Regions from separate parts of the Hominisplanchenecus murintestinalis genome, predicted to be linked through region 2. Evidence: riboswitches for the same ligand, from Rfam matches in the RefSeq annotation. Region 2 holds a riboswitch; the other holds the start of a gene.

Region 1 (14,710 bases), on a different contig from region 2:
ATGCAAGGGGGGCAGCGGAAGAATACGGAAAACAGGAAATTCCGGTGCAGGTTCTGAAGGTGGAAAATAAAGATTTCCTGAACTTTTATTCCAGTCTTTATTTTCTGGGGATAAATGCCATGCTTGTGGATGAGGGGGACGAACAGATGGAAATTCTTCTGGAAGAACTGGTGACGCCTCCGGATTACAGTAAGATGCCGGAAGGACAGATTCGTGTGGACAACCCGGAGTTCCAGCTTACGGCAATGTATCTGATGCAGGAGCTGCGCAGGGCGCCGGGCGTGCAGCCGACGGAGGAAATGAAAGAGATGGAAGAGGAGCTTACGGCAAACATGCGTCGTGGGGTCTATATCGTACCTGTCCAGGAGGACAAGAAGGTTCCGCTGATGAAAATCAAGGAGGACGCTATGTTCCAGCCAATCTTTACGGATATGCATGAATTTAACAAATTCGGGGGCAGCAGCAAGTTTCATGGAGCTGTGATTCCCTATGATAAACTTACGGAAGTTGTAGCAGAACAGGCAAAAGGCGTAGTCATCAATCCCCTTGGCGTGCATGTTATTATTATGAAAGAGCAATTAAAATAATATTTCCACACGCATAAAATCAGCGGGCGGCAGAGAAACTGTAGCATATACGCAGCCTGCCTTTAGCAGGCTGCGCACACCGAAAGGAAGCAGAACCTGGACAAAGCATCGGAAGGATGGATTTATATGAAATTTGACATGCATTGCCATACAAAGGAGGGCTCTCTGGATGGGAGAGTAGGGCTTGAGGACTATATCCGTATACTTAAAGATAAAGGGTTTCAGGGAATGCTGGTGACAGACCACAATTCTTATGACGGATACCGGGCCTGGAAGAATCAGGTGAAAGATGGAACGGCACAGGATTTCGTGGTTCTGAAAGGGATTGAATATGATACGATCAATGCCGGGCATATGATTGTAGTAATGCCTGAGAAAGTAAAGCCGCGTATTCTGGAGGTGCGGGGGATGCCGGTATCCCTGTTGATTACGATTGTTCATGTTTATGGAGGGATTGTAGGCCCAGCGCATCCTTGCGGGGAAAAATATATGAGTTTTGGGAGAACCAAGGTATTCCGGCGGCAGAAAGATTCATTGATGCGGCGGTTTGATTTTGTGGAGACGTTTAATGCCTGTGAGTCACCGGAGAGGAATCAGGAAGCAAAGGAACTGGCGAAAGAATATTATCTCCCGGGATTCGGCGGAAGCGATTCCCATAAAGAAAATTGTGTGGGACTGGCATATACGAAGTTTGCAGATAAGATTACCTGCGAGTCAGACTTGATTGCGGCGGTCAGAAGAAAAGCCCCCATCCGTGCGGGGGGCGAGTATTACCACGGTACCACCAAAGAGAAAATCGGGGCAGCAAATAACGTACTGGTATATTCTTTCTGGCTGTACAATAAGACAAGCGGGCTGCTGCGTGCTCATAAACGGCATGCGAAGGTTAAATACCTGGACATCGGACAGCCCCGGACACACGATGCAGGCGGCTGACTGTCAAGGCGGCGGGTCATGATTCCCTGTAAATCAGCAGGGAAAATAGCAGCCGCCGCAGCATAAATTCAGCAGGCACAGATTCAGACAGAAACGATTTCCCATATCTGTCTGCCCGTAGGCGCTGCCCACGGAACTGTACCAGGTACTGCTGAACTCAAGCTGCTGAAGGAATTGGCGGTATTGGATATTTGAAGGGTCTAAAGCCGCTGCCTGAGAAGCTAGCTGTTTGGCGGTTACATTATTTCCAAGTCCGGAATTAGCAATGGCGCTGAAGAAATACCATTGGGCGTCGTGTTCAGGGATGTCGTTCAGGACATTGAGCGCTTCCTTAAAATGGCGGGAGTTGATAAAGTTTGCAGCTGCCTGCATTTTTACGGAAGAACCGTTTTCCGAGCCAGCATAAGAAGTACGTCCGTAGGAAGTATAGCTATAAGAGGAGCCGCCGTGTTCCCTTTCATCCATAATCTGGCGGTATGCCTGCTGGATTTCTTTGAATTTTTCTTCGGCAGTTTCGGGATGCGGAGCGTTTATATTTGCATCAGGATGATATTTGCGGCTTAGGTTCCTATATGCTTTTTTTATTTCATCGTTAGAGGCATCGCGGCTGACGCCCAAGATTTTGTAAGGGTCTGACATTATTTTTCTTCTTTCTCTTCCTTATAGTTTTTCTGAATCATTTCATATTTTGACCAAAGACCGGAATACAGGATATTTCGAAGGATTTCTGCGTCCATAAGAATAGGGAGCTTTTCAAATTCGCGTGCGCATTCGGCGGCCATCATATGAAGGGTTTCCAGGCAGAATTTTTCGAAATCTGTCTGGTTTCGATAGAATATCCAGGGATTGTAAAGTTCTTTCTTTATATCTGCTTCCAGGTCTTCATAAGCATCCATAAGATAGATAAATTTTCCCAGGAAGAATCCCATCTGTCTTAAGATAGCGCTCCATTCGTCCTCTCTGCAGGTAAAAAGCTCACTAAGAAGAACGCCTGTGTAACCTGAAATCAAATCTAAATCTTCCAGGCGGCATTTTTCGCCGTTATGTACATTTTCCATATAAATGTTTATGGCTTGTACTTGTCTGGGATATCGGGCTTCCAGCGTTTTGTATCGTTTTTTGAGAAGCCGGGCATAAGAAAGTTTCCAGAGGCTTTTGTCGTCCAGCCAGTCATCCATGCATTTGTGGTAAGCCAGCAGAATATTCATATCCGCGGCATAGGCGGTATATTCATTGGAAAGAATCTTGTGCTTTCTGCATGGATGAACCAGGCAGCGTTCCAGACCGGAACAGCTGTCCGGCTCATAAAGCCCGCTGAGCAGTATGGCAAGAAAAGTCATATCATAAGTCAGCGTCATCTGTCCGGCTATGCCATGACGCTCCCGCAAGGATTTGCACAGGCCACAGTAATAGGCGCGGTAGCGGTTGTATTCTTTTATTTTCAGCTCTTGCTGGTTCACAGTGATGTATCCAAACATAATCTCTCCGTGGAAAGCAGTAGTTAAAAAGGGCAGCGTCGGGATTCCGAGGAATTAAGAGCGTTTGATAAACGCAGTTTTGCATTGGGGGCAGGTAATCTGCACTTTTCCGTGTCCTTTGGGAATCCGTATTTTCTGACGGCATTGGGGACAGGTATAAATGCGGTGAGTTTTCCGCTGCTGCGCAAGGCTATTCTGGCGCCGGAAAAAGTGCATGACTTTGTCTTTTTGCCGGAGATACCATAGGTTTTCCTGATAACGCCGGGAATAATTCTTGGAAAACATACGGTAATAGATAAAAACCAGGCCTGCGGTCAGCAGCAGGTTCAGCATCCGGTTCCGGGTAAATAGTGAGACGAGGCACAGGGCGAGGGTAGCATAGAGCAGGGCTTTTGAAAAGTCATCAACGCCATAACGGCCAGACATAAAGTTCTGAAATTTTTGCTTCATATAAAGGTTCCTCCTGTGAGAACGATGAGCCGGTCAGTAAGTATCGGACGGCAGTTTCTGATAAACGGAGCAGACAAAAGCGCGTGCGTTTGCTAAATCTCTGCGGTCGGGATGGAGCAGCGCTTCGTCAAAATTATGAAGCATCTGTTCTACCTGTTTTCCGTTTTCAAAAGTTTCTATCTGTTCATATTTCCGGCGCACATGCATGGGCATTTTGCCTTGACAGAAAAAGGCGCCCAGATATTGGTTGTCATCCGGGATAAAAGCAGATACATTTTTTTCGATTTTGCGGTAATATTCAGGGTGTTTTCCCATACCGCAGGTAGCGAAAAGCGCGATGTTTTTTCCGTGCAGGCCAGAGAGAAAGTCAAGAATTTCCACGCTGGCAGAGCCGCGGTTTACCCAAAAGCCGATAAAGTACATGTCGGCAGAGTGTTTTTCAAAGCAGGAATCCAGTTTCATGATATCCTTGGAAGCACCGGGAATTTCCTGATAAACTGCTTTTGCAATCTGTTCAGTATTTCCGGTTCCGCTTACATATAAGACTTGTGTTTTCAATTCCGTCACTTCCTAAATAAATTCTAGTAGAAAGGATAGCACAGTTTCCGGGGGAATAACATATATAGAATCTAAAAAAATGTAAAGGATTTATAAACGCCTTACCGCAGGATACGCGGGGGCCATCCTGCGATATTTCCGTTTAAGATGGCTGAAAACATACGCTCTTTCACGCCGGGATTTTCCAGGTTTAGCTGTCGGAGCAGTTTTTTCGCGTATTCCCGTTTCGTGTAACCGTCTGCCGGGCAGGGATTTTTGACAGTGGGAAGCGCGTATTTATTTTTGAATCCAATCACATCTGCCTCGTCTACAAACATCAATGGACGGATAACCGTCAAATCCATTCTGTCTAAATAAGTGAGCGGCGAGAAAGAATGGAACCTTCCCTCAAAAATGAGGGAAAGGAGCATAGTTTCAATTATATCGTCTTTATGGTGGGCATAGGCGACCTTATTGCAGCCAATGCGTTTCGCTTCCTGGTTAAAAGCGCCTTTGCGCATCTTCGCGCACAGAGAGCAGGGATTGTCCTCTTTCCGCTCATCAAAGATAATGCGGGCGATCTCAGTGTCTATTACGGTGTAGGGGACTTCGAGCTCTTCGCAGAGGGAACGTATGGGGGATAAGTCGAAGCCTTCGTATCCCAGGCTGACGGTAATGGCATGGATGTCAAAATGGTTTGGGTAAAAGCGCCGAAGTCCCTGTAGCGCATAGAGCATAGCCAGGCTGTCCTTTCCCCCGGAAATGCCCACGGCGATGGCGTCTCCTTCCTGTATCATTTGGTATTCATCAACAGCTTTTCGGGTATAGCTGAGTAATTGCTGCAGTTTCATAAGTAGAACTCTCCTTTTTGATAATCTGCATCCTACAATAACCTGTTTAAGAGAAAAAGTCAATTTTTCACAGAATTTTAAGGAGTATTCTCTTTAAAGTGTGGTATAGTATGGAAGAAGCAGCAGTGAACCGTGGAACAGGCTGCGGTTCCGGTATCCGCCGGCATGGGGAGTGCATGCGGACGCCAAAGATGCAGATGAAAAGTAAAAGGGGTGATTTTATGGTAATCAGACAGCATATGCAGTTTTTATCCAATGACTCTATTACGCTGGTCCATGCGGTAAAGTGGGTGCCTGAAGGGGAGGTGAAGGCAGTTCTGCAGATTTCTCATGGGATGTGCGAGTTTGTGGAACGCTACGACGAGTTTGCAGTGTTCCTGGCGGAACGGGGAGTCCTGGTGGTGGGGAATGATCATCTGGGGCACGGGGAATCCATCCGCTCGAAGGAAGAGTATGGGTATTTTGCGGAGGAAAACGGAAATTCTACGCTGATAAAGGATTTACACAGACTGCGGAAAATGGTGCAGGAGGATTATCCGCACGCGCCATATTTCCTGTTGGGGCATAGTATGGGTTCGTTCCTGGCGAGGCAGTATATCTGCTGCTATGGGAAAGGGCTGGCCGGGGCGGTTATCATGGGAACCGGGCACCATTCGGGGAACATAGCCATGCTGGGAATGTTAGTCTGTAAGCTGTTCGCGAGGGTAAAGGGATGGCGTTACCGGAGCCGGTTTGTGGACGCGCTGGCATTTGGAGGATATAACAGGGGATTTGGGAAGTCACGCGCAGGCAAGGAATGGCTGACGAAGGATGAGAATTGTGTGAAAACGTATGTGGCAGATGAGAGATGCACATTCCGCTTCACGCTGAATGCCTATTACAATATGTTCCTGGGTCTTTATAAACTTTCGGAGGAGAGCTATCTGAGAAGAATGCCGAAAACCCTTCCGGTGCTGTTTGCAGCAGGCGGGGACGACCCGGTAGGAGCTTACGGAAAAGGCGTGATGCTGGTATATGCCCGGTTTAAGGAACTGGGAATGAAAAATGTGAAGTGCAGGCTGTATCCGGGCGATAGACATGAGATATTGAATGAGACTGACAGGGAAAAAGTTTACCGGGACATTTATACATGGCTTTCGGAATGTCTGGAGGGCACAGGAAAGATGAATAATAAGAAACAGGAGGGATTTTGATGGGAAAGAAGCAGATGTTAACAGGAGCCCTGGCGGCATGTATGTTCCTTACGTCAGGAATGACAGCGCTGGCGGACAGGGTAGATGCAGTGATTGATAAGCCGTACGTGGCGTTGGGCGCAGACTTAAAGGAGTCAGAGAGGGCGAAAGTTCTGGAGCTGCTCGGAGTGACGGAGGCAGAGCTGAAAGATTATGATGTGGTCACGATTACAAATGAAGATGAACATAAATATCTGGACAGCTATCTGGATGCCGGCGTGATAGGGACAAGGGCGCTCTCTTCTGTTATGGTAGTGGGAAAAGAGGCGGGAAATGGTATCAATGTAAGCACAAACAATATTTCCTACTGTACGTCAGGCATGTACCGGAATGCGTTGATTACTGCCGGAGTGGAAGATGCAGATATTACAGTGGCAGGACCATTTTCAATATCCGGGACGGCGGCGCTGGTGGGCGCTATCAAAGCTTATGAGACGATGACCGGGGAAGAGGTTCCTGAAGTAAACCTGGATGCTGCGAACAATGAACTGGTAATCACAGGGGAAATCGTGGAGAGCGTAGGGGATCCTGAGAAGGTAGAACAGCTTATGGCGCTGGTGAAACAGGAGGTGGCCGAGGGTGCGGTCAGCGGCAGTGAAGATATTAAAAATCTGGTGAAACAGGCGGCGGACGAGCTGGAGATTCGTCTTTCCGATGAGGATAGGGATAAGATTACCGGGCTGATGGACAAAATCGACGGTTTGGATTTGAACGTAGACGCCATCAAAGAGCAGGCGAAAGATTTGTACCATAAATTAGAAAATCTGGATTTTAACTTTGATGCAGAGAGTGTAGGAAATTTTTTTACAAGAATCATAGACGCGATTGTAGGATTTTTCCAGGATCTCTTTTCTTAAGAAGCAGGGAGGCGAAATGCCTCCCTGTAATTATTCTCCCAGCGTCCATTCGGAATCATTTTCTTGCGCTTCTTCCGGAATGTAATTTTTGTAAATCCTCATATAGATGTGTGAATTGATAAATGCTGTCAGGGCAAAGCCTGCCGCCAGCCAGACCACGGCTCCGTATACCAGGACAACGCCATAGTTCAGAGTCAGGAACATCGGCACATAGGTAATGAGCAGAAGCAGGATGGTATAGGGCAGATGCCTGATGGACATGAGCAGGGAATTCTTAAAAGTGTTTTTTACGGTATTGTCAAATTTGGCTAACAGCGGAAATATGTAAGCGGATATCATGCCGTAAATCAGGAGAATAAAGCACAGTCCCAGATAAACGGCTTGAAAGATTCCGCCGGAACCTGCCTGCTCCATGATTTGAAAATCCAGCCAGAGAACCGTTCCTCCAGCCAGGAGGATCAGCCAGATTCCTGTTGCCTGCCTGAAATTCTGGCGGAACGACTGGAAAAAGCTTCGGGAGATATAAGATTCCTCGTTCCGTACCATTTTCAGGGTTACATAATACATTGCGGTAACGGATGCACCAATGGTCACCACGGGAAGGCAGCAAATCAGGAAGATGATGTTTAGAAGAATCAAATCAGCGGCTTTTCCCATAAAAGTGAAAAATTTGTTATCCATGTTAAAAATGCGATCCATCATAATACCGTTCCTCCTGTGTTGTTAAAAGTAACCGGTCGCCGTATTTTTGGTGTTCCAGTAGTAAAGCCTGCCGGATTTGTCAATTCTTTTTCCGTTTTTCTTTTTAGTCTCTATATAGATATAATAAGTTTTCTTCGGATTGAAAGATTTTCCTTTAAATTTTGAAAATGTAGCTTTCGTTGTATTTTTGCCGACGGATTTCAACTTTTTGTAGCCGGATTTCTGTTTTGTGGATACGTAGATGTCATATCCGGTAGCGCCGCCTACCTTTTTCCACTTGACAGTCAGTTTTTTCTTAGATACTTTTGCGGAACTGATGCGCGCCTGGTTAAAGCATTGGATGGTGGAAACAGGAGTCTGCCAGGTATTTCCGTTTATGGTTCGGGAGGCCTGTATTTTTACCGTGTAAACTTCATCTTTCATTTTTGAGAAAGATACGCTGCTGCTGGATGGAGAAAGTATCTTTGACTGTACCTTTTTCCCTTTGCTGTTGTACAGAGAAATGTTGACGGTATCGGCAGTCTCTATCCGATCCCAGGCTACTTCAAGCATATTGATGAAATACCACCAGCGTTCCTGCCGGAAATTTTTCACCCGCGCCGGCATCGTCTCGATGGTCAGGCTCCTGCCGCTGCCAATGGACCCGTCTGCGGCGTAAGGCTCTACTTTTACATAGTATTTCTTTCCGTCCTCCAGCCCGGTGATTTTGTAGAAAGTGTTCGGGGTTTTTGCGAAGAGTTTTGTGCTCCCGTAGTCTTCTCCCAGGTAAATGTTGTATCCGGCCGTTTCTGTTGTATTGGAAGAGCTGATATAGCTGAGTTTCCAGCTGATTACGGCATTGTCTGTTCCATACTGTGTCTGAGCAGGAGCCTCCATAGAAACATAATAGCGGCTGTCGGCTGCCTGTGCACCGGATGTTATAACCAGGGTTCCGGTAAGAAACATCAGCGCAGTGATTAGGATGCGTATCGTTTTAAATTTTTGTATTTTCATAAAAGCATCCCCCTTTCTTTTTTATAATATTTATAGTATACCACTTGAAGAGGGATTGCGCCACTTCTTATTGCAAGGATTTATTCGATTTTTGAAATTGTGCAGAATTTAGGGGAAGTCTATGGTATAATGAATGAAAAGGATTATAAACGGCTGTTTCATGGAATAGAGAATTGCCCCTCAGCGTATATATTTAGTAATTTTAATAACGGGCGGTTTGTGTGTGAAACGAAGAAATATTCTGATAATGATTGCAGCGGTGGCTATTCTTGGACTGGGGCTGTTATGGGGCAGGATTTCCCAGGCGGTTACAGAGGATGTGAAGCCGAGGATTGCGCTGACCTTTGACGACGGGCCGCATCCGGTCTACACGCCGAAGCTTTTGGATGGGCTAAAGGAGCGGAATGTGAAAGCGACCTTTTTTGTGGTGGGGAAGAATATTGAGGGACGCGAAGATATTATTAAACGCATGGACGAGGAGGGACATCTCATCGGTAACCATACGTATGATCATGTAAAGATTACCGGGCTTCCGGAGGAAGAGGCGTGCGCACAGATTACAAAAACGAGTGAGCTGGTGAAGGAGATTACCGGAAAAAATACGGAGTTTGTGCGTCCGCCTTTTGGCGCGTGGGATAAGAAGCTGGAGTGTGGATTTGAGATGTTTCCGGTACTGTGGAGCATCGACCCGCTGGACTGGACAACGAAAAATGTGGATGCGGTGGTTCAGAAAGTACTTAGCAGGGCAGAGGAGAACAGTATCATTCTTCTGCATGATTATTACGATTCGTCTGTGGAGGCAGCGCTGAAAATTGTAGACGCCTTGTTGGAGCGGGGGTTTGAGTTTGTAACAGTGGATGAACTGGTTTTGGAGTAAACGGAGGGGAAGATGGATTTATTTGATTATATGAGGAAAAATACGATGGAGACGGAGGCGCCGCTGGCATCCCGGCTGCGCCCAAAGACTCTTGATGAGGTGGTAGGACAGCAGCATATTATCGGAAAGGACAAGCTGCTTTACCGTGCGATTAAGGCGGATAAGATAAGCTCTATCATTTTCTATGGTCCTCCGGGAACAGGGAAAACGACGCTTGCGAAGGTCATAGCCAATACTACCAGCGCGGAGTTTACGCAGATTAATGCTACGGTGGCGGGAAAAAAAGATATGGAAGAAGTGGTAAAGTCCGCGAAAGACAGTATGGGGATGTACGGGAAGCGGACGATTCTGTTTGTAGATGAGATTCACCGCTTCAATAAGGGGCAGCAGGACTATCTGCTTCCGTTTGTGGAGGATGGGACGCTGATTCTGGTGGGCGCAACTACCGAAAATCCGTATTTTGAGGTGAACGGCGCTTTGATTTCGCGCTCGATCGTATTTGAGCTGAAGCCTTTGGCGAAGGATGATATCAAGATACTGATTGAGCGGGCAGTGTACGACAAAGAGCGGGGAATGGGTGAATATAACGCTGTGATTGATGCGGACGCAGAGGAATTTCTGGCAGATATCGCGGACGGAGACGCACGGGCGGCGTTGAATGCGGTTGAGCTGGGCGTTCTGACGACGGAGCGCGGAAGCGACGGGAAAATCCATATCACGCTTGATGTGGCGGCGGAATGTATTCAGAAACGTGCCGTGCGGTATGACAAGACAGGGGATAACCATTATGATACGATTTCCGCATTTATCAAAAGTATGCGGGGCTCTGACCCGGATGCGGCGGTGTATTACCTGGCGCGGATGCTTTATGCAGGGGAGAGTGTGACCTTTGTTGCGCGGAGAATCATGATTTGTGCTTCGGAGGATGTGGGGAACGCAGATCCGCAGGCGCTGCAGGTGGCCGTGGCGGCAGCCCAGGCGGTCGAGCGTGTGGGTATGCCGGAGTCTCAGCTTATTCTGTCACAGGCAGCGATTTATGTAGCGTGCGCCCCGAAGAGCAATTCCTGTACCAATGCGATTTTCCATGCGACGGAGTCTGTGAAGCGCCAGAAAGCCACCGTTCCGTCTCATCTGCAGGATTCTCATTACCGGGGAGCGGAAAAGCTGGGACATGGGCTGGGGTATGAATACGCCCACGATTTTCCGAAACATTTTTCAAAGCAGAGATATCTTCCCGAAGAGCTGGGGGATACAAGATTTTATGAGCCGAGTGAAAACGGATATGAAAAAGAGATTGCGGCGCATCTGAAATGGATCAGGGAGTGAACGGCGGTTCACTCCCTGAAATGTAAGAATGGTGTCGGCAGGATTAATCTCTATCCAGCAGCTCTTTGTAAAATTCTGTGTAATCCGTGCGGCCGTTCTTCATAAACTGAATCGCGGAGCGCGGGTGCTGGTTCAGGATTCCGGTAAGCATGTACGGGAAATCATATCCCCAGATAACGCCTTCCTCTTTCAGTTTCGTCATGTGCTTTTCGATGAACTGGATAACCGGGTAAATGTTGTATTTCGGATTTTTCAGGAATCCGAGCAGAAGCTCCATCATACAGTTGCCGCAGCCTCTTCCCATGCCGTTGTAGGTAGCGTCCAGGAAGTTTACGCCGTCGCCTACGACTTCGATGGTGTTGGCGAAAGCGAGCTGCTGGTTGTTGTGCGCGTGGATTCCCACTTCTTTTCCGTACTGTCCGCAGATTTCCAGGAACGTGTGGGCGGTGCGGGCAATCTGCTCCGGGTAGAAAGAACCGTAGCTGTCTACGATATAAATCGTATCGACGCTGCTCTGTCCCAGAAGGTGCAGCGCCACTTCCAAATCCTGCTCACGCGCATTGGAGAGCGCCATGATGTTGCAGGTGGTTTCGTATCCCTTTGCGTGGGCGTCTTCAATCATATCAATAGCGGCAGGGATCGTATTAATATAGGTAGCAACGCGGATTAAGTCAATCGGGCTGTCGGCGCGGTCAATGATATCTTTTTTGTAGTCACAGCGTCCTACGTCTGCCATAACTGCGATTTTTAAATCCGTGTTATTATCCCCCACGATGGCGCGGATGTCCTCGTCTTTACAGAATTTCCATTTGCCAAACTGCGATTCGTCGAACATTTCGCGGGATGCTTTATATCCAAACTCCATATAGTCAACGCCGGCCCTCAGATTGGCCAGATACAAATCCTGAACAAATTTATCTGAAAAATAGAAATCATTTACAAGTCCCCCGTCACGAAGCGTCGCGTCCACGACTTTAATCTGCGGACGGAAATTCATCAAGTTCGATATTTCCTTCATAGTGTACATGTCTCCTTTTCTTAAATACTTTCGCTCGTTAAACTTTTAAAGTTTAAATCGCGGATGTGTCTGATTATACCGCATAAAAGGAGGTTTGTCAATTGGCGTTTCATGTCGTTTCAGGTATGGAAAAAGCATCCCTAAGGATGCTTAAACCTGCCTGTTTTTTGCTTCTACCGCTTCGGAACGGGCATTGTGCGCCTGGTTCTGGTTTTCCGGTTTTTTCTTTTGGGTTATGCTATTGAATTTATCATCGCTCTTTTTGCGATTCGCTTCTTCCTGTTTTGCTTTGTTCATATAATCACCTCGAGTTTATCGTGCCCGAAATAAAGAAAGCTATTCTAAATCTCCCCTAAAATAATACAACAAAGAGCAACGCATTCCTATGAGACGTTAAAAAATCATCAGGTTCCATAATATACAAATGGATAAATAATAGGAGTCCCACGAACGGAGAGGGGTATTTATTTTAAGATTGGGCTGATGTATTTATATAGAAGCAGCGTTATCACCGAAACAATCACCGCTTTGAGCAGATTGAACGGCGCGACTGCCAGGACGGCGAAAGTTGTCAGGCTGGTAATAGCCGGATTTACTGCCGTTCCCATTCCGATAAGCGCGTCTATCGGCATACCGAAGGCTTTTCCGTATGCGGGAAGCAGGACGAAGGCGTTCAGGAAGCATCCTGCTACTACCATAAAGACCGCGCCAACTGTCATGCCGATAACTGCGCGCTTCTTATTTTTCTTCTTACTGTAGATAAGTCCTGCCGGGACGATGAAGGCGCATCCAATCAGGAAATTTGCGAAATCGCCTACACCTGCCGTCGTGCTGCCCTTAAAAACCATGTGCAGGACGACTTTTACCAGTTCAATGACGGCTCCGGCGGCCGGTCCCATGGCAAACGCGCCTATCAGTACCGGGACTTCGCTTAAATCAATCTTGTAGAATGAGGGGGCAAACCAGAGGGGAATTTCGAACATCATAAGGATGACGGATACCGCCCCCAGCATTCCAATTTCTACCATTTTCTTAATGCTGCTTTTTCCTGCGGCATTTCCTGCCGCGTTTGTGTTTGCGTTCATGTTTTCTCTCCTTTTCATTCCCGCCAGCAATGAGCCAAGCGCCGTGCTTGCGGGGACTTTGACTTTAAAGGAAATTCCACGAAAAATCCCGTATGCGCAAGGGCACACGGGACAATAGTGTTCAAAGAATATCGCATTCTTCTCTCATCCAGACTTTACTGTCGGTTATGGAATCGCACCATATCAGCCGCCGGAGCGGGTCGCGGACTGTACCGCCGGTCGGGGATTTCACCCTGCCCCGAAGAATTTCCTTATTAATATAAGCTGTATTATACTCTATTGTTTCTGAACATGCAAGTGGGTTGGGAAATATCACGAAATTGAACCGGAAGCAGTCCGCCGCCTGTTGGAAAAGTTTAATGCGGAACTCTCTAATTTGATTTGCTGTCGCACAATATGCAGGGCAATACCAAAGTCCATTCATAGCGTATAACCTAATCGGTATAATGGTGCGTGTGCTTTCAGAGTGTATTGATGAATACCGTATGGCTGCTGCATGACGGGTGACAGCAATATGGAACATTGATTTAAGGAATGGTGAATCACAATGTCTGTCTGGAATCCAAAATACCACTTTATTTTGAATCTGTGTAATACTGTTTTGTATATCTAATGGCAAGCAATTGCAGGCAGTAGTCAACGGCTTCGGTATGCAGATTCTCGCCGGTTTCTCTGCCGCAATGCGAATTGAAACGCTCTGTATTGTGCCGATGTCCGCTATTGGCAGTGCACTCTCGTCTTATATTGCACAGAATATCGGAGCAAATAGAAAAGATCGTGTTTCACAGGGGTATCGGGCGGCAAACATAATGATTATTCTCATTGCACAATGGTTTGGTACGCCGTGCCGCTTGGCTGGTTTGCAAACTTCTGTATCTCGTTTGCCCACTACAAGACAGGTAAATGGAAAATGAAAAATATTGTATAAGGATTTTACTTTATTGGGGAGAAGAAATGATTAAAGCGATTTTTCCGGATATTGACGATAAAAAACAAGAACGAATATTCGAAAATGCTTGAAAGTATACACGGGAAATGCTATACTTTGGATGTATAGGGAGGATAACATCATGATAGTTAAGATAAGAAAATATAGAGAAACCGATATTCCTGCCATGCTGTATATTTGGAATGAGGTGGTAGAAGAAGGAATTGCATTTCCTCAGGAAGAAGTGCTGACGGAAACCACAGGAAAGGAATTTTTTGGAGACCAAAGTTACTGCGGTGTGGCGGAGGATACACAGACAGGAGAAATCTTAGGCCTGTATATCCTGCATCCTAACAACGTGGGAAGGTGCGGGCACATATGCAATGCGAGTTATGCCGTATCTGCCAAAAACAGGGGAGTGCATATCGGGGAAAAGCTGGTACAGGACTGCATCAGGCAGGCACGGGATAACGGGTTTAAGATTTTACAGTTTAATGCGGTAGTAGCGTCAAATATCCATGCAAGGCATTTGTATGAGAGAATAGGATTCCGGCAGCTTGGCACGATTCCGAAAGGATTTCGGTTAAAGAACGGGCAGTATGAAGATATCTGCCCATATTATATAGAAGTGTAAGATGGGCACTGGTCACGAGAGAGCAGTAACAGGCCAGTCGGCTGAACTGTTATATGTAACATGCGTCGGGCTAGATTTTTTATATGTGGCGTTATTGCAAAAGCGTGGGAAGAATGATATGATAATTACAAGAGAGACAGGAACGTTTTGGAAAAAAGGGAGGCATTTTGGTGGCTAAGAGGATAGGGAAAATCCTGTTAGGGATTTTTGCGGCTTTTC
Region 2 (14,710 bases):
AAACAGAAAAAAAGAATAAAAAAATAGACAGGGTACTGGAGCACATTCAGCAATACTTGGAAGATTAGAGTGAATCAAGGGCGGGCTTGCCACCGCTCTTTCCTTTCGAAAATCTCCCATGACAAGGGGGCGGCAGCGATACCGCTCTTTTTCGGTAAATTATTTCAGTGAAGAAAATATACTATCACAACTAGGCTAGAAGCAGCAGGATTCAAGCTAAAAGCTGGCTGCCTGTTGTGGTGAAAGGGAAGTACCGGGTTCGGGCGGTATGATAGCCCCCAACAGGCCACAAAATAGCCGGATAAATATTAATGGTTAGCAACAACAATACGCTCATGTAAGAACAATAATTACTTAATAATTGCAAAATGTCGGAATATGTGATATCATGATAAAAATATTACGAGGAGAGTGCGTTATGAAAAAGAAAATTACATGTTTAATAATGAGTTTAATGTGTTTGGTAATACTAGGCAGCTGTGGAGAAAAAGCAAAAACGGAATATAGTATAGAAGAATTTAGTCAAATTATGGAGGATATAACGAATGAATGCGTCAATGAATTTAAAGATGTGACAGATGATGAAAGAGAAGAAAATCAGGAAGAAATAGGAAACAAACGCAAAGAAATTTTCAGCAAGCATTATAAAAAGCACGGGTTGGAAGTAGGGCAGGAAATTATAATAAGCGGGTATTATGGCTCCTTCCCGAATCCACAGACATTTCTATTGATGCGGGCAGAAGGGGATGTAAATCCTGAATCAATGGTAGCAGGAAGATTTAAAGAAAATATTAAGGAATTGCCCGAGGTGAACGAATTCATTAGAGTAAAAGGAAAATTGACGGAAGAAATGCCTTTTGTTATTGATGAATGCGAGTTAGAATCTCCCTAATCTAAATAGAGAATTTTTCTAAAAACTGGAGAAGTGCGGCGAAAAGCTGCATTTCTCCAGTTTTATAAGCAGAATAAAAAAATATAAAGAGGATACAAAGAAGAAATTAGGTAAGTTATTAAAAGAGTTGAAAGAGGATTTGCACAGATACGACTTTTTAGTGCAATATATATCGGTTTTTTGCTAGGTACAATATTGCACGTTATTACAATCAGGTTGAGTCAGTGGGGGTCAAAGTCTCTGGGAGACCAGGGATATTCAGCAATTGAGATTCTGCGCTATTATTACGGCAGCAGTATGTATATTAATACGGCAGAGGAGATTGCAGGAATTCCGCTTTCCTGGCCGGGCGAGCTATTGGATATCGGAACTAGGGGAGATAAAGTAGAGCAGATTCAAGATCAGCTTAATGCTATTTCTAACAATTATCCCCGGATACCGAAGATAGCTGTTGACGGAATCTATGGTGAGCGTACGCAGAACGCCGTTCGGGTATTCCAGGAAGTGTTTGGGCTTCCGGAGACAGGTGTGGTAGATTATCGTACCTGGTATAAAATTCAGGAGATTTATGTGGGAGTGACCCGTATTGCGGAGTTGAATCCGTGACGGCTTGGCATATAAGTATCCTGCAGATAACAAAAAGGGAGTGTGTGTAACTTTGGACTTGTTGGCAATCTCATTTTACTAGGTTTATTTGAGATTATGAAGAAAAGTCTGTAAATAGGATCTTCTATGATAATGATAGGCGAAGGGCTTGAGTAAAATCAGCTTTTCGCCTTTGTCTTATATATAACAGCTATAAAATTGCATGTCTGGCTTCCTTTCTTTAGTATATTCAAAAATATCTTTCTTGTGAAAATCTTTCTGTTTTCGACAGGATTCTCCTTAACCAGAATTTAAAGTTGGAAATATCTATCTTTCGGGGATATACTCTGAAAACAATAATGCTGTGGTTTTTAATATGTCGGATATTTGGGTTTTTGGGGAAGAAAATATGGGTGAGAATAAATAGCTGCTAATTGTAAAGAAATAATTCAAGGTTTGAATGCTGGACAGAAATTGTAACTCGAACCCGGGACGAGCCATAAAACAGCCTGATAAATGTGAACGGTTAGCAACACATTAGCAACAAAAAAGCCTGAAAAACCGCATAAAACCGTTAACTTCCTTAAGTATTCATTAATGTCCTTGCCCTGCTCTGCTCTCTATGTTATAACCATAGTGTACTAGGAAGCATAGTACACTAGATACACGAAAATGGCAGGAATTGGAGGAATTATGATAGTGATTGATTATCAGAACAGGAAGCCGATATACGAACAGATTGTGGAACGCTTCCAGACCTTAATTATCACAGGCGCGATAGAGCCAGACAGCCAGATGCCGTCCGTCCGTTCTCTTGCCGTGGATTTATCAATCAATCCGAATACGATTCAGAAAGCGTATTCTGTCCTGGAGCAGGAGGGATATATTTACCCTGTAAAGGGCAGGGGGAATTTTGTTTCGGGAAACAGTGAACTGAAAGTGAAGAAACAGGAAGCCTTTTTTGTTTCTCTGGAGGGATTGGTAAAGAAAGGGAAGGAGTTGGACGTGAAGAGGGAAATTTTCCTGCAGAAAGCGGAGGAATATTTTAAGGAGGGCAGTTATGATAGAAATTAACGGCGTGAATAAGTCCTTCGGCAGTCTGAAGGCTCTGGATAATATTATTGCGACAATACAGGAGGGGAGCATATTCGGGCTGGTAGGGACAAACGGAGCCGGGAAGAGTACTTTGCTGCGGATTTTGTGCGGCGTGCTGAAAGCTGACACTGGGACGGCTTTGATTGACGGAGAAGATGTATATGAGAATCCACATGCCAAGGAAAAGGTGTGTTTTCTCTCAGATACAGCGTATTTTTTCCCGAATGCCACGATTCGGACGATGCAGAATTATTATGAGATTGTGTATCCGAATTTCAACAGCGAGCGTTTTGAAGAATTGGTAGAAAAGTTTGGGTTGGACAGGAACCGTAAAATCAACAGTTTTTCTAAAGGGATGAAAAAGCAGGTATCTGTGCTGCTGGGAATCTGTACAGGGACAAAATATCTGCTCTGTGACGAGACGTTTGACGGGCTTGACCCGGTCATGCGCCAGGCGGTGAAAAGTATTTTTGCGATGGAGTTGATGAATCGTCAGTTTACGCCTGTTATCGCATCCCACAGTTTACGGGAGCTGGAGGATATCTGCGACCATGTGGGGCTGTTGTATAAGGGAGGCATTCTTTTATCGAAGGATTTGGAAGATATGAAGTTCCATATCCATAAGGTACAGTGCGTTATTCAGGACCCGGTGAAAGAAGAAGAACTTTTAACGGAGCTTCATGTGCTGCAGCATGATAAGAGAGGTTCTCTGCTTACTGTTGTAGCGCGGGGGACGAAACAGGAAATTCTGATGAGCATTGAAGATAAGCATCCGATTTTCTCAGAGGTACTTCCGCTGACTTTGGAAGAAATATTTATCAGTGAAACGGAGGTGGCGGGTTATGACATCAAAAATCTCATTTTGTAGACTGTTAAAAGAAGATTTTAAACGCAGAAGCTGGCTGATTGCATTGGTCTCTCTGGCATGCTTTATTCTGCTTCCGATTGTTCTGCTGCTGAGTATTGACGGAATGATGGACAGCGTCCGCGACGGATATACAGAGTTTTCTTATGTACAGGAATATTATATGGATGCTGTCAGGATGGGAAACGGCGTTGGCGGGGTGCTGGCGTTTGGCGCTGCTGTGCTGGCGGGAATCAGCGGATACAGTTATCTTCATTCTAAGGTGAAAGTGGACTTTTTCCATAGCCTTCCGATATCCAGAAAAAAGTATTTTTTTGTACAGTATGTGTCTGGAGTCATTATTTTTGTAGTTCCGTTTATTGTGAGCATGCTGCTGTGCCTGCTGGTTGGCGCCGTAAATGGGCTGCTTACGGGAGGCGTGGTTCTTATGGCAGTGAGGATGACAAGTTTCCGGATTCTGGAATATCTGGCCGGTTATGGGACGGCTATCCTGGCGACGGTTATGACGGGGAAAACGCTGACGGCTATCCTGGGAACAGCAGTATTTACAGTGTATATTCCAGCGGTACTGCTTGTGTGGGCCGGTATGAAAAGCGTATTTTTTAAGACCTATATATCTAACACGGCAGCAGAGAAAATCTCTATGCTGTTTTCGCCTTCGTTTTCGGGCTATTATATAGAAGAATTGATGAAAGCGAAAGAGAAATGGCTGGTGATCGGCGTGGGAATCCAGATTTTTTGGATAGCGCTTATGACGGGGATTGCCCTATGGCTTTACTGTGTGCGGAAGACAGAGGCGGCAGATCACTCTATGGCGTTTCCAAAAAGTGAAGGCGTGATAAAAGTTTTGCTTGCAGTGCCTATGTCGCTGGTGGCAGGCTTGGCTTCACGGATGATAGGAGTTGACGGAGGAATGCATTGGTTTTTCTTCGGCACTGTGTGCGCGTCAGTGATTCTGTCATCAGTGATTGAATTTATCTACCATCTGAATATGAGGGAGCTATTTAAGAATAAAGTTTCCCTGATGCTCTCGGTAGCGCTTTCCCTGGGAGCAGCTCTGGTTTTCAGATATGATATTATGGGGTATGATACGTATCTTCCGGCGAGGGAAGATGTGGCGCAGATGGCTTTCTATGACGAACGGCTGAATGGGAACTTCTATTACAGGCCGTTTGTAGAAGGATATGATTTATATTCGGTCAATGCGGCGCTGGACAGTACGCTTTTGGACAATTTTGCCCCCGTTTATGAGTTGGCGAGAAAAGGCGCGAGAGAGGAAAACACCGGAGAATGCCGCAGCATTTCAGTGGAGTATAAGCTGAGAAATGGAAAACGTGAGCGGCGGAATTATATTGTAGCGGAGAAGGATATTCAGGAAACGATAAAAGCCCTGTTTGAAACTCCTGAGTTTGCAGAAAAGATTTATCCGGTTTTCTGGCGGGATGCGAATTTGGAAGGAGATATCAATATCAGCAGCCTGTTTGGAAATGTTGAATTAAAGCTTAGTGAAAAAGAGTGTCAGGAATTCTTGGATATTTATCGAGAGGAACTGCGCCATATCAGCTATGAGGATTACCAGAACCATGTGATTGGAACGATAGGATTTTCCGTTGTCATTGAGGAGGAAAGAGGAAGATATGGATTTTCGACTACCAGTTTCAGGGAAGAGGGATATCCCATCTGCAGCAGTTTTCAGCAGACAATCGCTTTTCTGCGTGAGAAGGCAGGTATTGATTTAGAGCACCGGCTGACGGAAAAAGACGTGGAGAGAATCGTTCTGACGGATTACAGAAGCGAGGGAGAAGGAGAGACTACTACAACTACAGTGAATGATGCAGAGGAAATTCAGAACGTATTGGACTGCATGGAATATCTTCCTTTGTATAGTGGCTGGATGAGCGTTGAAGAAGTAAATATTGAGATTGTTCTCAAAAGTGGGGAAATACCGTCGGGGAATCTCTATTTTTTGAAAGGAAAATTGCCGGATATTCTGGAAGAGCAATAATGGTTCTCTTTGGTTTCGTGGCTTGACAGAGGCATTCATCATGTGTATACTAATATTTAAGTGAATAAAGTCTTCAGGGCAGGGTGACTCCTGCGGGGCGTTCGCAGTCCCGCAGGCAAGAATTCCCTACCGGTGGTACAGCCCACGAGCCGCAAGGCATGATTCGGTGAGACTCCGAAGCCGACAGTATAGTCTGGATGAAAGAAGATGACAGACAGATGCAGGATGATGGAATCCTGTATATGTGCGATTGCTCTGGAATATATTTGTTCCAGAGTTTTTCTTTTTAAATATAAAACCGCATTTCTGTCTGCTTTGGCTCTGGATATTTTATTCAGGGCTTTTTGTTTTCTTTGGAGGTAGGGAAATGAATGATTTGGAGTATATGAGGCTGGCGTTGGAGCTGGCTGAGAGAGGAGCCGGATGGACGGCGCCGAATCCTATGGTGGGGGCGGTCATTGTCAAAGATGGACGGGTGATCGGGCAGGGCTGGCATGAAACGTATGGAGGGTTCCATGCGGAGCGGAATGCGCTGCGTTCCTGCACGGAACCGCCGCAGGGAGGGACGATGTATGTAACCCTGGAGCCATGCTGCCATCATGGAAAGCAGCCCCCCTGTGTGGATGCAGTTCTGGAAGCGGGGATTCGGAGGGTTGTGACAGGTTCTGACGACCCGAATCCGCTGGTAGCCGGAAAAGGAATCCGGACGCTGAGGGAACATGGAGTGTGCATAACGGAACATGTACTGCGGGAAGAATGTGACAGGCTGAATCAGGTGTTTTTCCATTACATACAGACAAGGGAGCCGTTTGTAGTTATGAAGTATGCTATGACGCTGGACGGGAAAATAGCAGCATATACAGGAGCTTCAAAGTGGATTACGGGAGAAGAAGCAAGGAGGCATGTAATGACACAGCGTCATCGGTACAGCGGCATCATGGCTGGGGTGGGTACCGTGTTGGCGGACGATCCGCTGCTGACCTGCCGTATAGAGGGCGGGAAAAATCCAATACGCATTATCTGTGATTCCAGACTCAGGACGCCGCTTACCGCGCAGGTGGTTAAAACGGCTAAGGAAACGCCGACAATTTTGGCTACCTGCAATGCGGACAAAGAGCGGCATGCAGTTTATCAGCAAGCAGGCTGTACCGTACTTGCGGTTCCGGAGAAATCGGGATGCGTAGATTTGAAAGAGTTGATGAAAGAGCTGGGACGGTACGGTATTGACAGTATTCTTTTGGAAGGGGGAGGAACGCTGAATTGGGCGGCGCTGGAGAGTGGGATTGTTCAGAAAATACAGGCATATATTGCCCCAAAGCTATTCGGGGGCAGGGAAGCGAAAACCCCGGTGGAAGGCAGGGGATTTCATTCACCGGACGCTGCAGTATTTCTGAAAGACAGCGTGATAACACGTCTGGGGGAGGATTTTTTGGTTGAAAGTGAGGTGAGGCAAGATGTTTACAGGGCTCATTGAGGAAATCGGAACGGTAGAAAGCGTGAAAAAAGGGGCGTATTCAGCTATATTGAAAATAAGAGCAAAGAAGGTTCTGGAAGGTTTGAAGGCGGGGGATAGCATAGCGGTAAACGGAATCTGCCTGACGGTGACGGCGTATTTTCCCCATACTTTTATAGCAGATGTGATGCATGAGACGATAAATCGTTCTTCGCTGTCAGGATTAAGGCCGGGCATCCATGTGAATCTGGAGCGTGCGATGGCGGCAGACGGGAGATTTGGCGGACATATTGTTTCAGGGCATGTAGACGGCGTGGGGGTGATTACGCAGATTCAGTGTGATGATACGGCAGTCTGGTATACGGTGCAGGCGCCGCCTTCTATTTTGCGATATATTGTAGAAAAGGGCTCTGTTACAGTGGATGGTATCAGCCTGACGGTGGCGAGAATATCGGGACATTCATTTTCTGTTTCCGTTATTCCACATACAGCGCGGATGACAATCCTGGGAGAGCGCCAAGTGGGCGATAAAGTGAATCTGGAGACAGATATTATCGGAAAATATGTGGAAAAACTGCTGCGCCCGGCAGAAGAGATGCGGCAAGGCGGTATAACAGAAGAATTTTTAGCGAAGTATGGATTTTAGGAGGAGAGAATATGGTTTCATTTGACACAATAGAAGATGCACTTGAAGAACTGAGAAAAGGCAGGATTATTTTGGTGACGGATAATGCAGAGAGGGAAAATGAAGGGGATTTCATCTGCGCAGCAGAATTTGCCACTACGGAGAATATTAATTTTATGGCAACCCACGGAAAGGGGTTAATCTGTATGCCTATGTCTGAGGAGTATGTGCGAAGGCTGCAGATTCCTCAGATGGTACGGCAGAACACAGATAATCATGAGACGGCGTTTACCGTGTCGATTGACTATGTGGGAACGTCCACGGGAATCTCAGCAGCCGAGCGTTCCGTCACGGCGATGAAGTGTGTGGAGGAAGGGGTGAAACCAGAGGATTTCCGCAGGCCGGGGCATATGTTTCCATTGCTGGCAAAGAAAAACGGCGTACTGGAGCGGGATGGGCATACGGAGGCGACAGTGGATCTGTGCCGTCTGGCAGGACTGAAAGAGTGCGGTCTGTGCTGCGAAATCATGAGGGAGGATGGGACGATGATGCGCACGCCTGAGTTGATGGAACTGGCGAAGCGGTGGAATATCAGATTCATTACGATTGAGGCTTTACAGAATTACCGGAAATGCAATGAGCAGCTGGTTGATAGGGTGACGGTTACGGATCTGCCTACAAAGTATGGAAGTTTCAGGGCATATGGGTATGTAAACCGCCTTAATGGTGAGCATCATGTGGCGCTGGTGAAGGGGGAGATTGGTAACGGCACGGATGTGCTGTGCCGGGTCCACTCGGAATGCCTGACCGGAGACACTTTTGGTTCGCTGCGCTGTGACTGCGGGCAGCAGTTTGCTGCCGCAATGACGCAGATAGAAGAAGAAGGGCGGGGAGTCCTGCTTTATATGCGCCAGGAAGGACGGGGCATCGGGCTGATTAACAAGCTGCGGGCTTACGAGCTCCAGGAGCAGGGGATGGACACCCTGGAGGCAAATCTGGCGCTGGGGTTTGCAGGAGACCAGAGAGAGTATTATGTCGGAGCGCAGATTTTGCGGGATTTGGGTGTGAAAAGCATGAGGCTTTTGACAAATAATCCGGATAAAGTTTATCAGCTTTCAGAATTCGGGATAGAAATTGCGAAAAGGGTTCCTATCCAGATGGAAGCGACAAAACATGACATTCGCTATCTCAAGACAAAACAGGAGCGCATGGGGCATATTTTGAATTTTTAAGAACAGGAGGAATTTTATATGAAAACATTTGAAGGAAATCTGGTATCAAAAGGGATCAGGGTCGGAATCGTTGCCGCCCGGTTTAACGAGTTTATCACATCGAAACTGCTGGGGGGCGCGATGGACGGCTTGCTGCGGCATGATGTGAGGGAAGAAGATATCCATGTGGCGTGGGTTCCGGGAGCATTTGAAATCCCGCTTATCGCCTCAAAAATGGCGAAGAGTGGGAAGTATGATGCAGTAATCTGTCTGGGTGCGGTAATCCGCGGCAGCACGAGCCACTACGACTATGTGTGCAGCGAGGTGTCAAAAGGAATTGCGGCAGTTTCACTGGAGAGCGGCGTTCCGGTAATGTTCGGAGTTCTTACGACAGAGAATATTGAGCAGGCTATTGAACGTGCAGGAACCAAGGCGGGGAATAAAGGGTATGACTGTGCAGTGGGGGCGGTTGAAATGGTGAACCTGATAAGGGAAATGGAATAAGACACCCTCTTATCGGCAACCGCGTTAAATTTAAAAAGACCGGTAAAAGCAGTATGAATAACTGTATTTACCAGCCTTTTTATTCCCGCGAGCAACGAGCCAAGTGACTGCTTGCAGGCATTTGGCGACTGCCGCGAGGGTCAAATACCCCGCCCCTTGGGGCGCTTCAAGTTTGATACCCCGTTGCTTGCAGCGGGGTTTTTGACTCTATTACAGAAGAAGATATGCAAAAATAAACTCAGCTTCAGAATCTTCCTTTTGCCGGGAGATTTAGTCTGTTAAAATTCTGGCTCAATCAGGCCGTAAGTATTTCCTTTTCTTTTGTATACTACATTCACTTCATCTGTTTCTGCATTAGTGAATACAAAGAAACTGTGCCCTAAAAGCTCCATCTGTATACAGGCATCTTCCGGGAACATTGGTTTTATGCCGAAGTGTTTGGTGCGGATGATTTTTACATCTTCTTCATCCGGAACTTCTTTTTCGATAAATTCCTTCTTAAAATTTCCTCCGTCCTGGTGTTTCTCGATGATTTTATTCTTATATTTGCGAAGCTGCCGCTCGATAACCTCCTCTACTAAATCAATGGATACATACATATCATTGCTTACCTGTTCGGAACGGATAATATTTCCTTTTACAGGAATCGTCACTTCGATTTTCTGTCTTTCTTTCTCAACGCTCAGAGTTACTTGAATCTCTGTTTCGGGGGTAAAGTACCTTTCCAGTTTTCCAAGCTTGTCCGTAACCGCATTCTTTAAGCCTTCCGTAACATCAATATTTTTCCCGCTAATCGTAAAACGCATAATATCCAACTCCTTTTTTGTAAATTTGCGGCACCTGATGGGTGCCATGCCGTACAATTATTATACCATATTTTACATGAATTTCAAGAAGAAATCTATAAATTATCTGTAAATTTGTAATGAAATGGTCAATGGAGAATCCCAAGGGCGTGGGCAAGAATGGAGAGCAACTGTGCAGAAGATGCCGTAAAAGCTCAAATCGTTCATAGGTTATTCATAAAAATGCTATTGTTTATTCTGAGGGAAAGTGGTAGAATACTAGGTAGTTTGCGTGAAATAGATGAGAGTATAGGAGAAAAAAAATGAATCTGATTCAAAAAATATTCGGTACGCACAGTGAACGTGAGGTTAAGATGATTATGCCGCTTGTGGAAAAAATCGAAGGGCTGCGTTCAACCATGCAGGCTTTATCAGATGAAGAACTGCGGGATAAGACAAGGGAATATAAGGACAGGCTGGCGGAGGGTGCTACACTTGATGATATCCTTCCGGAAGCATTTGCCACGGTGCGGGAAGCGGCACGGCGTGTGCTGAATATGGAACATTACCGAGTGCAGCTTATCGGCGGTATCATCCTTCATCAGGGACGTATTGCAGAGATGAAGACAGGAGAAGGTAAGACCCTGGTATCCACGCTGCCGGCGTACCTGAACGCACTGGCGGGGAAAGGCGTCCATATCGTTACGGTAAATGATTATCTGGCGCACCGTGATGCAGAGTGGATGGGGAAAGTCCATGAGTTTCTGGGGCTAACGGTGGGATGCGTGCTCAATGAGATGGACAATGACGAGCGCCGGGCGCAGTATGCGTGTGATATCACCTATGTGACGAATAATGAACTTGGTTTTGATTATCTGCGTGACAATATGGTAATTTACAAAGAGCAGCTTGTGCAGAGGGAGCTGCACTATGCGATCATCGATGAGATAGACTCGATTTTAATTGACGAGGCGAGGACCCCGCTGATTATTTCAGGCCAGAGCGGGAAGTCCACGAAGCTTTATGAGGTCTGCGACATTCTTGCGAGACAGCTGGAGCGAGGCGAGGCGAGCGGAGAAGTAACGAAAATGTCGGCAATTATGGGAGAGGAAATCACAGAGACCGGGGACTTTATCGTAAATGAAAAGGACAAGGTGGTGAACCTGACGGCGCAGGGTATCAAGAAGGTCGAGAAATTTTTCCAGATTGAGAACCTGGCTGATCCTGAAAATCTGGAAATCCAGCACAATGTCAATCTGGCGCTGCGCGCCCATAATCTGATGCACAGGGATCAGGATTATGTAGTAAAAGAGGACCAGGTATTGATTGTTGATGAGTTTACCGGGCGTATTATGCCGGGAAGACGCTACTCTGACGGGCTTCATCAGGCGATTGAGGCGAAAGAGCATGTGAAGGTAAAGAGGGAGAGTAAGACGCTGGCAACCATTACGTTCCAGAATTTCTTCAATAAATACGCGAAGAAATCCGGTATGACCGGTACGGCTCTGACAGAAGAAAAAGAGTTCCGTGATATTTACGGAATGGACGTTATCGAAATTCCGACGAACAAACCGGTAGTGCGCCAAGATTTGGATGATGCGGTATATATGACGAAAAAAGAAAAATTTCAGGCTGTTGTGGAATCTATTGTAGAGGCTCATGAAAAGGGGCAGCCGGTGCTGGTAGGTACGATTACCATTGAGACTTCGGAGCTTCTGAGCGGCATGCTGAAACGGGAGGGCATTCCCCACAAAGTGCTGAACGCGAAATTCCATGAGCTGGAGGCAGAGATTGTGGCCGAGGCAGGGCGTCATGGGGCCGTTACGATTGCTACCAATATGGCAGGACGTGGTACGGATATCAAGCTGGATGATGAATCCAGGGAAGCAGGCGGACTGAAAATCATCGGTACAGAGCGTCATGAGTCCAGGCGTATTGACAATCAGCTCCGCGGACGTTCCGGACGTCAGGGAGACCCGGGAGAATCCAGGTTTTACATTTCGCTGGAAGATGATTTGATGAGGCTCTTTGGTTCTGAGCGTCTGATGGGCATTTTTAAATCTCTGGGCGTAGCGGAGAATGAGCAGATTGAGCACAAAATGCTGTCGAAAGCGATTGAGAATGCACAGAAGAAGATAGAGAGCAACAACTATGGAATTCGTAAAAACCTGCTGGAATACGACCAGGTAAATAATGAACAGCGTGAAATTATCTATAATGAAAGACGGCGTGTGCTCGACGGGGAAAATATGAGGGATTCGATTCTGAAAATGATTGCTGATACTGTAGATAATACGGTAGATATGTGCATTTCAGATGACCAGGGTACAGAGGAATGGGATATCCATGAGCTTGAGTCCCTGCTGACGCCGATTATTCCTATGAAGGTTACTGTTCAGGAGAATATGAAGAAGAATGAACTGAAGCAGTCTCTGAAAGAACAGGCGGTGAAGCTGTATGAATCTAAGGAAGCAGAATTCCCGGAGGCAGAGCAGATTCGTGAGCTGGAGCGCGTGCTGCTGCTGAAAGTGATTGACAGGAAGTGGATGGATCACATTGACGATATGGATCAGCTCCGCCAGGGAATCGGTCTCCAGGCTTATGGTCAGAGAGACCCTCTGGTTGAGTTTAAGATGAGTGGGTATGAGATGTTTGACGCTATGTCGGCAGCTATCCAGGAAGATACCTTGCGTCTGCTGTACCATGTAAGGATTGAGCAAAAGGTTGAAAGAGAAGAAGTAGCGAAAGTAACAGGAACGAATAAGGATGAGTCCCTGCAGAAAGCGCCCAAAAAGCGTGTAGAGCAGAAGGTTTATCCAAATGATCCATGTCCGTGCGGAAGCGGCAAGAAGTATAAACAGTGCTGCGGAAGGAAAAAATAGGAAGTGCATACAGGAGACCGTTATTAAAAACGGTCTCTTTGTAGATATTAAAAAATGAAAGAAGGTGAAGCGGTGGTTGAGTTAGATCAGTTCAAGTATACATTGAACACGTATGAAAAACCATTAGTGGAAGTGAGGGATTCACTTTGACTTGGCTAACAAGGAGAAGCGGATTCAGGAATTAGAGAGAAAAATGGAAGAGCCTGATTTCTGGGATAAGCCGGAAGAGTCTCAGGAGGCAATGAAAACCCTGAAAGACCTGAAAAGCGACATTGAAACTTTCCAGGCGCTGAAGGAGCAGTATGAGGAGATTGAGACACTGATTGAAATGGCGAATGAGGAGAATGATACCTCTTTAATTCCGGAAATTCAGGAGACATTGGAGGCTTTTATCAGCACTTATGATAACATCCGTATCAAGACCCTGCTTTCCGGCGAGTATGATAAGGATAGCGCTATCTTGACCCTTCATGCAGGGGCGGGCGGTACGGAGTCCTGTGACTGGGCTGGAATGCTTTACCGAATGTTCTGCCGTTGGGCGGATAAGAAAGGCTATTCTGTGGAAGTGCTGGATTATCTGGATGGTGATGAGGCGGGAATTAAGTCCGTGACATTCCAGGTGAATGGGGAAAATGCTTATGGTTATCTGAAGTCAGAGAAGGGTGTTCACCGTTTGGTGCGTATTTCGCCGTTTAATGCGGCGGGTAAACGTCAGACTTCTTTTGTGTCGTGTGATGTAATGCCGGATATTGAGGAGGATTTAGATATTGAAATCCGTGAGGAGGACTTGCGTATTGATACTTACCGTTCCAGCGGTGCGGGTGGACAGCATATCAATAAGACCTCGTCGGCAATCCGAATCACCCATCTCCCTACGAATATCGTGGTGCAGTGCCAAAATGAGCGCTCTCAGTTTCAGAACAAAGATAAGGCGATGCAGATGCTGAAAGCGAAGCTGTATCTTCTGAAGCAGCAGGAGAATGCAGAGAAAGTATCGGGCATCCGGGGAGAAATCAAAGAAATCGGCTGGGGCAGCCAGATACGTTCCTATGTATTACAGCCCTACACGATGGTAAAAGACCATCGGACAGGCGCTGAGACCGGGAATGTGGACAATGTTTTAGATGGAAGCCTGGATTTGTTTATGAATGCGTACTTAAAGTGGATAACTTTGGGGGAGAGTGCAGGGAATACAGATGAGATAGAGTGATGGGCTTGATTAGATTTTGTAAACTGATATAAGTAGTAGCGCTGTAAAGAAGGAGGGAATCGAAAATGAGAAGATGGACAGGGAAGCGGGCGGCTGTTTTCACATTGGCAGGAATGCTGGCGGCAGGCGGAGCGGCAGCCCCGGCAGTGACAGTTGACGCGGCAAAGAGCAGCCTGGAGAAATCAGCGGAAAAGCTTGTAAAGAAAGTGGTTAAGAAAGAGAAGAATCAGAAGAAGCAGCTGAAAAAGCTATTTCAATATGTAGAAAAGACTTACGGTTATGCCCGTGTCATGGGCTTTACAGGTAAAAAAGGCTGGGAGAAAGCTTATGCGGCGGAAATGATAAAAAATAAAAAAGGAAGCTGTTATCATTTTGCAGCAGTATATGCATTTCTGGCAAAGAAGGCTACGGGGCTTCCGGTAAGAATCTGCACGGGGACTACGAACGGTTTTAACGTATCCCGGTGGCAGCCTCATGCATGGTGTGAGGTGAAAGTCGGGAAAATATGGTATGTGTGCGATACGAACCTGGATAAATTCGGAGCGAAAAGTACAGGGAAATATTTCATGAAGAATGTTAAAACCATGAAGAAAACCTT

The links. A riboswitch is a leader RNA that binds a small molecule or an ion and turns the genes downstream of it on or off. The one in region 2 is predicted to bind FMN.
Region 1: another riboswitch for FMN. It lies ahead of NFR99_RS11820 (ECF transporter S component); the one in region 2 lies ahead of ribD (bifunctional diaminohydroxyphosphoribosylaminopyrimidine deaminase/5-amino-6-(5-phosphoribosylamino)uracil reductase RibD).

The regions. Positions count from the first base shown of each region.
Region 1 covers NZ_CALPCM010000038.1:8,404-23,113, forward strand. Annotated here, with positions in the region: gene NFR99_RS11745 (SseB family protein) at 1-587, shown strand, start outside; gene NFR99_RS11750 (PHP domain-containing protein) at 714-1,523, shown strand; gene NFR99_RS11755 (J domain-containing protein) at 1,557-2,162, opposite strand; gene NFR99_RS11760 (DUF5685 family protein) at 2,162-3,001, opposite strand; gene NFR99_RS11765 (hypothetical protein) at 3,056-3,451, opposite strand; gene bilS (flavodoxin family protein BilS) at 3,485-4,009, opposite strand; gene NFR99_RS11775 (tRNA lysidine(34) synthetase) at 4,111-4,839, opposite strand; gene NFR99_RS11780 (alpha/beta fold hydrolase) at 5,061-6,032, shown strand; gene NFR99_RS11785 (DUF1002 domain-containing protein) at 6,032-6,928, shown strand; gene NFR99_RS11790 (YesL family protein) at 6,959-7,630, opposite strand; gene NFR99_RS11795 (hypothetical protein) at 7,652-8,623, opposite strand; gene NFR99_RS11800 (polysaccharide deacetylase family protein) at 8,847-9,500, shown strand; gene NFR99_RS11805 (replication-associated recombination protein A) at 9,513-10,826, shown strand; gene NFR99_RS11810 (aldolase catalytic domain-containing protein) at 10,870-11,844, opposite strand; gene NFR99_RS11815 (hypothetical protein) at 11,995-12,141, opposite strand; gene NFR99_RS11820 (ECF transporter S component) at 12,309-12,929, opposite strand; FMN riboswitch at 13,062-13,179, opposite strand; partial or broken gene NFR99_RS15600 (WYL domain-containing protein) at 13,282-13,452, opposite strand; gene NFR99_RS15490 (MATE family efflux transporter) at 13,610-13,843, shown strand; gene NFR99_RS11830 (GNAT family N-acetyltransferase) at 14,000-14,491, shown strand; gene NFR99_RS11835 (endonuclease/exonuclease/phosphatase family protein) at 14,662-14,710, shown strand, end outside.
Region 2 covers NZ_CALPCM010000005.1:2,216-16,925, forward strand. Annotated here, with positions in the region: gene NFR99_RS03205 (hypothetical protein) at 1-68, shown strand, start outside; gene NFR99_RS03210 (hypothetical protein) at 419-892, shown strand; partial or broken gene NFR99_RS03215 (peptidoglycan-binding domain-containing protein) at 1,109-1,498, shown strand; gene NFR99_RS03220 (GntR family transcriptional regulator) at 2,171-2,551, shown strand; gene NFR99_RS03225 (ABC transporter ATP-binding protein) at 2,538-3,440, shown strand; gene NFR99_RS03230 (DUF6449 domain-containing protein) at 3,415-5,442, shown strand; FMN riboswitch at 5,508-5,655, shown strand; gene ribD (bifunctional diaminohydroxyphosphoribosylaminopyrimidine deaminase/5-amino-6-(5-phosphoribosylamino)uracil reductase RibD) at 5,810-6,916, shown strand; gene NFR99_RS03240 (riboflavin synthase) at 6,897-7,541, shown strand; gene NFR99_RS03245 (bifunctional 3,4-dihydroxy-2-butanone-4-phosphate synthase/GTP cyclohydrolase II) at 7,553-8,752, shown strand; gene ribH (6,7-dimethyl-8-ribityllumazine synthase) at 8,771-9,235, shown strand; gene hpf (ribosome hibernation-promoting factor, HPF/YfiA family) at 9,514-10,041, opposite strand; gene secA (preprotein translocase subunit SecA) at 10,344-12,902, shown strand; one part of gene prfB (peptide chain release factor 2) at 12,975-13,037, shown strand; one part of gene prfB (peptide chain release factor 2) at 13,039-14,112, shown strand; gene NFR99_RS03270 (transglutaminase-like domain-containing protein) at 14,178-14,710, shown strand, end outside.